DNA from 3 places in the Fictibacillus iocasae genome. Region 2 is predicted to be linked to each of the others. Evidence: riboswitches for the same ligand, from Rfam matches in the RefSeq annotation. Region 2 holds a riboswitch; each other region holds the start of a gene.

Region 1 (2,273 bases), on a different contig from region 2:
ACGTTCAGAAATTGAAGAAATTCGCGGCGTGAAGACCGAGAAGCCGCTTCAGACACTGCAGGCAAAAAGCCTCGTAAAAGAAACGGGGCGTGCAGAAGGGACGGGGCGTGCGATTCTGTATGGTACAACCAAAACGTTTCTTGACCATTTCGGCCTAAAAACCATCGATGATCTTCCTCCATTGCCTGACAGTGTAAAGACAGAAGAAGAAGAGGAAGCAGCAGATTTGTTCTTTTCACGTTTTCAAGCATCATTCGATCCGGAAAACGAGGGGGAAAGCTAATGAAAGTCCTGCAAATAACAGGCGTCGAACTTGTAAAAGAAAAGCCAAACACATCAGAAGATTTCTTTAACCGTTCAACTGTGATATACACGGAGGGTGGAAGGGAAATTGCCTTTGAGCTGCTGTATGTCCGTTTTTTCGAAGAACAGTTTGCGCAGCAAGCCGGCTGGAATAAAGACGCTGTACTTACTGTAGAAAATCAGGCGTATTCAATGAAAGAAATCGCTGCCCTTGCCGCCATTTTATCTGATGAAAGCTTAAGAAAAAAGAGAAAAGCATATATTAATGATTTCGTCATGTTTTCTTCTTTTTTTCAAGATGAAAACGTCATCGAAGTGAAGAATAGGCTAGCTTCAGCAGAAAAACTGGTTAAAAATCATTAAAACGGGTTGACGGTTTGCGTAAATTTTGATAATCTCCTACCTGTTGGCTAAAAAAATAGTTAAATCCTCATTTTAATCTCGATGAGGTAGAGGTTGCATTATTCATGAGTATAGCATCAGAGGCTCCCGGGGCCGTTGAGGATGCTAGAAAGGGGACAATGCCGAAGTCTGCAGGCGCCGGAGCGCTCTATAGGCTGGGACTGTATCGAACAGGTGCAGGACTGTCACGAATATTATCGTGGAGCGCTATCAGAGATTTTTATGCGGGTTTATTTTGTAAATAAACGCGCTCCTGCCTATTGGCGAGGGCGTTTTTTTGTTGCCAAAAACAGAGAATTTGGAGGAGATTATTATGTCATCAAATAAATGGGGTATGTGGCTGCTCACAGCTTTTGTAGTAGGCAACATGGTCGGATCGGGCATATTCATGCTGCCGAGTACACTCGCACAAACTGCGAGTCCGCTCGGTGTTACCATCGCTTGGATCGTAACTGGTGTCGGGGTGTTAATGATCGCTCTCGTGTTTGGAAAGCTGTCATTGAGAAAGCCTGAACTGACGGCAGGACCGCAAAGCTACGCTAAAGCGATGTTCAAAAATGAAAATTACGGGAAGCTTGCAGGCTTCAGCATGGTATGGGGCTATTGGGTCGCCAACTGGATCTCGAACGTAGCGATCATTACGAGCTTCGCTGGATATTTATCCGCATTTTTCCCTGTTATGAATTCAAGTGAACCATTGTTCCAGGTTGGCGGACAAAATGTGACTGTGGGCAAAGCTGTCACGTTTGCCGTATGCACGCTCCTGCTTTGGGGAACTCACACACTTCTTGTTCGAAGCATGAACAGTGCAGGGAAACTCAACTTTGCTGCTACAGCAGCAAAAGTGGCAGGATTTGCATTGTTTATAGTAGCAGCACTGTTTGCCTTTCAAGCTTCTAACATCGGGGAGCTGTACTCGGCTGTGCCTGGTGAAGGAACGGAATCCAACGGTTTGTTCAAGCAAGTTGAGCTAGCGGCGATCTCAACGCTTTGGGCATTTGTCGGGATCGAGTCTGCGGTCATCTTATCAGGGCGTGCGAGATCTCAAAAAGATGTGGGCCGCGCCACGATGCTCGGTCTATTCATCGCTTTAGCCATCTACATGGGTGTTACACTTCTGACGATGGGCATTTTGCCACAGGACGTCCTGCAATCATCTGATAAGCCATTTGTTGACGCACTTTCTGTCATGGTTGGCAGCACAGGTGCTACCATTATGGCATTACTTGCTGCAATATCTCTTTTCGGGGCCACGATTGGCTGGATCCTGATCAGCTCGGAAGTACCATTTCAAGCAGCTAAGTCTGGAATATTTCCAGCTTATTTTGCGAAACTGAACAAAAACGGGAGTCCAGCTCGCGCGCTCACGGTCACAAACGTCATGAGCCAAATCTTTATCTTTTCTGTCATTTCAGGAACGATCAGCCAGGCGTATACGTTTTTGATTACATCTGCGACACTCGCTTATTTAATTCCATACCTCGTTTCGGCACTTTATTTTTTAAAGCTGGCGTTAAGTGGAGAAACATACGGCATCAATGGAATAAAAGGGTCACGCACAATAGATG
Region 2 (2,273 bases):
GCCACTGCCTACTTCTTGCTAAGATAGAAAACAAACCGGCTCCTGAAGCATGCTTCAGGAGCCAGTTTGTTTAAAGCTGATGGGCAGGCTGTCTAACATCCAACTCGAACACATCGTGCAGTGTCTCTACCGCTTTAACCATGTCTGCTTGGCTAACCACAGTCGACACCTTGATCTCAGACGTACTGACCATTTTAATCATTATTCCTTTTTGTGAGAGGCCTTTAAACATTTTCGCTGCAACACCTGGATTTGAAATCATGCCAGAACCAACGATGGATACCTTCGCCAAACCGCCTTCTGTTATAATCGACTCAAATCCGAGTTCCTGCTGGCATGCGGCCAGAACATCCTGTGTTTCTCCGAGTACAGAAGAATCAATAGAAAATGAGATGTTTGTCGTGCTCTCATTCACTACGTTTTGAATGATGATGTCAACGTTAATGCCGTTATCTGCAAGAGTCGAAAAAAGGCTTGATAAAGTTTCAATTCCATTAGGCAGGTTCGCTACCGTAATCTTTGTGATGTTTCCTTCAAATGCTAGTCCACGCACCATTAAGTTTTGCTCCATTGTTGCTTCCTCCTCTACTAATGTTCCTCTCTCTTCTGCCAAACTTGATCTCACTTCCAGCTTTACTTGAAAGTTTTTGGCGAATTCAACCGCACGCGGATGCAGGACACCTGCACCAAGGTTCGCCATCTCCAGCATCTCGTCATATGAAATTGAAGGGATTTTACGGGCGGACGCTACCACGCGAGGATCTGTGGTGAACACACCCGTTACATCTGTGTATATATCGCAGCGGTCTGCCCCAAGTGCCGCAGCAAGCGCTACAGCCGTCGTGTCTGAACCTCCGCGCCCAAGTGTAGTAATCTCTCTTGTTTTCTCGACCATGCCTTGAAAACCGGCAACAATGACAATATTTTCTTTATCTAACAAGCCAACTATTCGGCTAGTATCAATGTTTAAGATTCTTGCATTCGAAGGACGGTCTTCTGTTTCAATTCCCGCTTGCCAGCCTGTTAATGAAACGGCATTTTTCCCCTCTGCTTGCAGAGCCATGGACAATAAGGCAATCGTGACTTGTTCGCCTGTTGAAAGAAGCATGTCCATTTCTCTTTTTGAAGGCTGGGCGGAAAGCTGGCTAGCGAGGGAGACAAGGTCATCCGTTGTTTTTCCCATGGCTGAAACGACGACAACGACTTGGTTGCCTTGGTCCGCTTCTTTTATAACCCGTCTTGCTGCGTTTTGAATGCGTTCAATACTGCCTACACTTGTTCCTCCAAATTTTTGTACAATGATTCCCATGAACTAACATCCTCTCTGACTGTTGTGCTCGCAAAAAGAAAAACAAATAAAAAAGCAGCAAATAAGGAAAAAACCTTATTGCTGCTTGTTCAGCTAAGCCAAGTTTGTTTCCCCTTCCGTGAGATAGTTCTCCACACCTTTCCCGGGAAGAAAAAGCGTGACAGCCCTGCATTTGTTCAATACAAGTCCAGCTTGAAGATTCAGGAGTCTCTTCGCACTTCGGCAAAAATCCCCTTTCCGCCACCGTCTTAAAAGCTCCTGCTTTTCAGGTGGGTTACTCTTGGTTTTTGCTCCTCTACCATCACTTCTATAAGAAGAATGGCATTGTTTATAAAATTTGAGTTAAGTGTATCAGATGATAAAGGCTCTTGCAACCCTTTATTCAGCGCTATTGAGTGCGGCGGCAATGAGTTCAGCGGTGGATTTGGGAACGCCGGCTGCTATAATCTCGTCTACGGTAGCCTCTTTCATCTTTTTTAACGAACCAAAATGGCGCATGAGGGCTTTCTTTCTTTTTTCACCGACACCAGCCACTTCATCGAGGATCGATTCAAACATCCCTTTTGACCGGACTTGCCTGTGAAACGATATCGCAAAACGATGGACCTCATCTTGTATCCGCTGAAGCAGATAAAAGGGCTGGCTGTTACGCGCGAGCGAAACATATTCAGGAGGATCACCCATCCACAGCTGGGATGTTCTATGCTTGTCATCTTTAGCAAGACCTGCCACAGGAATAAACAAGTTCAGCTCATTTTCAAGCACATCCTGGGCTGCTTTTATCTGACCTTTACCGCCGTCAATGATAATAAGGCCCGGCGGCTCTAACCCTTCTTTCAGCATCCTCGAGTAACGGCGCCGTACAACCTCTTTCATTGACGCATAATCATCAGGACCTTTGACCGTTTTAATCTTATACTTTCGATATTCCTTTTTATACGGTTTGCCGTCTTGAAACACAACC
Region 3 (2,273 bases), on a different contig from region 2:
TCCCCTTGTCAGATACACAGAGCGGCCCGATGTAGCTGCGCAGCATTTAATGGAGGGTCATGTTATTATCATCACCGACACATCACCGAGTGTCATCATCACACCGACAACGTTCTTCCATCATGTCCAGCATGCGGAAGAATACAGACAGACACCGTTTATCGGGGCATTTTTAAGATGGACAAGGTTCGCAGGAATGCTCGCCTCGCTGCTCCTTGTTCCGCTTTGGCTTTTGATCGCGGTCGAGCCGTCTCTTTTAAACGATACGATCGACTTTATAGGGCCAAACAAAAAAACGAACATCCCGCTTTTCGTACAAATTTATTTGGCTGAGATGGGGATCGATGTGCTCAGGATGGCAGCCATCCACACCCCGAGCGCCCTTTCTACCGCGATGGGGCTGATCGCAGCGGTACTTATCGGGCAGATTGCCATCGATGTAGGATTGTTCGTTCCAGAGGTCATCCTTTACGTTTCGATTGCTGCGATCGGCTCTTTCGCCACACCGAGCTATGAGCTGAGCATCGCCAATAAAATGATTCGACTCTTGCTTATCACGCTCGTTATGCTGTTTAAGGTGCCGGGCTTTGTGATCGGAATCACGGTTATTTTGATCTACATGGCAAGTGTGCAGAACTTGAACACGCCTTATTTATGGCCGTTTCTCCCGTTTAATGCGAAAGCGTTCATGCAAGTCGTCGTCAGGATCGCCGTGCCGCGCTCGAATGTCAGACCAAGCATCGTACACCCGCAAAACAGGCACAAACAGCCTACTTCTGGAAAATAGCTTGCACGGAAAATCAGATTGTGTTAAAGTCTTAACTAATTAAAAAATGCCTCATGATGAGGTAGAGGCGCAAAGCGAAAGAGTATGATTCCAGAGTGCATGGGCATGAAGAAGGTTTCTGAAAGGTCAATTTGCCGAAGTTCGGACGGCACCCATAGCTGTCCGTGCTGGGCCGATGCTGAAGCAAGCATCGGACTGTCACTACACATGTAGTGGAGAGCTATTCCGGCGATTGAGGGCGGTTTAAAGGACAGCACTGCCTTATTATGTGCTGTCTTTTTTCTTTTTGTAGCAGCCGGTGTACTCTCTTATCCAAAAAGGAGAGAGACAGAATGCATCTATACGGAACAATGAAGATAGAAGAGAACGGCCATTTAACGATTGGCGGAGTGAATACGTCGGACCTAGCCAAAGAATATGGCACACCGCTGTATGTGTACGATACAGCGCTGATCAGAGAGCGGGCACGAGGCTTTCAGAATGTATTTAAAAAAGAAAATGTACCCTATCAAGTCGCTTATGCGAGCAAAGCATTTTCCTGCATGGCCATCATGCAGCTGGCAGAAGAGGAGGGCCTAAGTCTGGACGTTGTTTCTGGAGGAGAGCTGTATACGGCTCTAGCGTCGGGCTTTCCCCCAGAACGCATACATTTTCATGGGAACAACAAAAGCGAAGAAGAAATACGCTTTGCACTGCGTTCAAAAATCGGCTGTTTTGTCGTCGATAATGAAGATGAACTGACACTCTTAGAGGACATTTGCCAGGAAACTCAGCAAGAAACGGCCATTCTCCTTCGAGTGACGCCCGGGATTGAGGCTCATACACACGATTACATCTTAACAGGGCAGGAAGATTCGAAGTTCGGTCTTGATGTGCAGAATGGCCAAGCTGCCCGTGCATTGAAGAAAGCGCTGAATTCGGAAGTTCTCGAAGTCCTTGGCATCCACTGCCATATCGGGTCACAGATTTTTGAAACGGCAGGTTTTACAATGGCGATCCAAACATTGTTCCGTTTTATCGGAGAATGGGACGAAAAAATTGGCTATTTTCCTGCTGTCCTGAACCTTGGAGGCGGTTTTGGCATTCGTTACACCGAAGAAGATACACCGCTCTCACCCGAGACTTATGTGAAGGCGATGATCGATGAAGTGAAGGAACAGATGGCGAATTTCTCCGGCCGTCAGATGCCAGAGATCTGGATAGAGCCTGGACGTTCTCTTGTCGGGGATGCTGGGACAACACTATACACGATTGGAACCCAAAAAGACATTCCTGGTGTCCGCCGATACATTGCGGTTGATGGAGGTATGAGCGATAATATTCGTCCAGCCTTATATCAGGCAAAATATGATGCCATTTTGGCGAATCGTGCGAATGAAGAAGCCAGCCAACTAATGTCCGTTGCCGGAAAGTGCTGTGAAAGCGGAGATATGCTCATCTGGGACATACTCCTGCCCTCGCCTCAAAAAGGGGACCTGCTTGCAGT

What was found. Region 2 has a riboswitch for lysine ahead of ACFQPF_RS06415 (aspartate kinase). Riboswitches for the same ligand answer to the same signal wherever they lie in the genome.
Region 1: it holds a riboswitch for lysine, as region 2 does, so the genes downstream of both, ACFQPF_RS05845 (amino acid permease) here and ACFQPF_RS06415 (aspartate kinase) in region 2, are expected to answer to the same signal.
Region 3: it holds a riboswitch for lysine, as region 2 does, so the genes downstream of both, lysA (diaminopimelate decarboxylase) here and ACFQPF_RS06415 (aspartate kinase) in region 2, are expected to answer to the same signal.

What each region holds. Positions count from the first base shown of each region.
Region 1 is NZ_JBHTCP010000011.1:47,834-50,106, forward strand. Features, by position in the region: gene scpB (SMC-Scp complex subunit ScpB) at 1-283, shown strand, start outside; gene ACFQPF_RS05840 (hypothetical protein) at 283-666, shown strand; lysine riboswitch at 746-923, shown strand; gene ACFQPF_RS05845 (amino acid permease) at 1,016-2,273, shown strand, end outside.
Region 2 is NZ_JBHTCP010000012.1:100,797-103,069, forward strand. Features, by position in the region: partial or broken gene bioB (biotin synthase BioB) at 1-22, shown strand, start outside; gene ACFQPF_RS06415 (aspartate kinase) at 71-1,309, opposite strand; lysine riboswitch at 1,426-1,615, opposite strand; gene uvrC (excinuclease ABC subunit UvrC) at 1,688-2,273, opposite strand, start outside.
Region 3 is NZ_JBHTCP010000011.1:42,715-44,987, forward strand. Features, by position in the region: gene ACFQPF_RS05810 (spore germination protein) at 1-787, shown strand, start outside; lysine riboswitch at 842-1,018, shown strand; gene lysA (diaminopimelate decarboxylase) at 1,120-2,273, shown strand, end outside.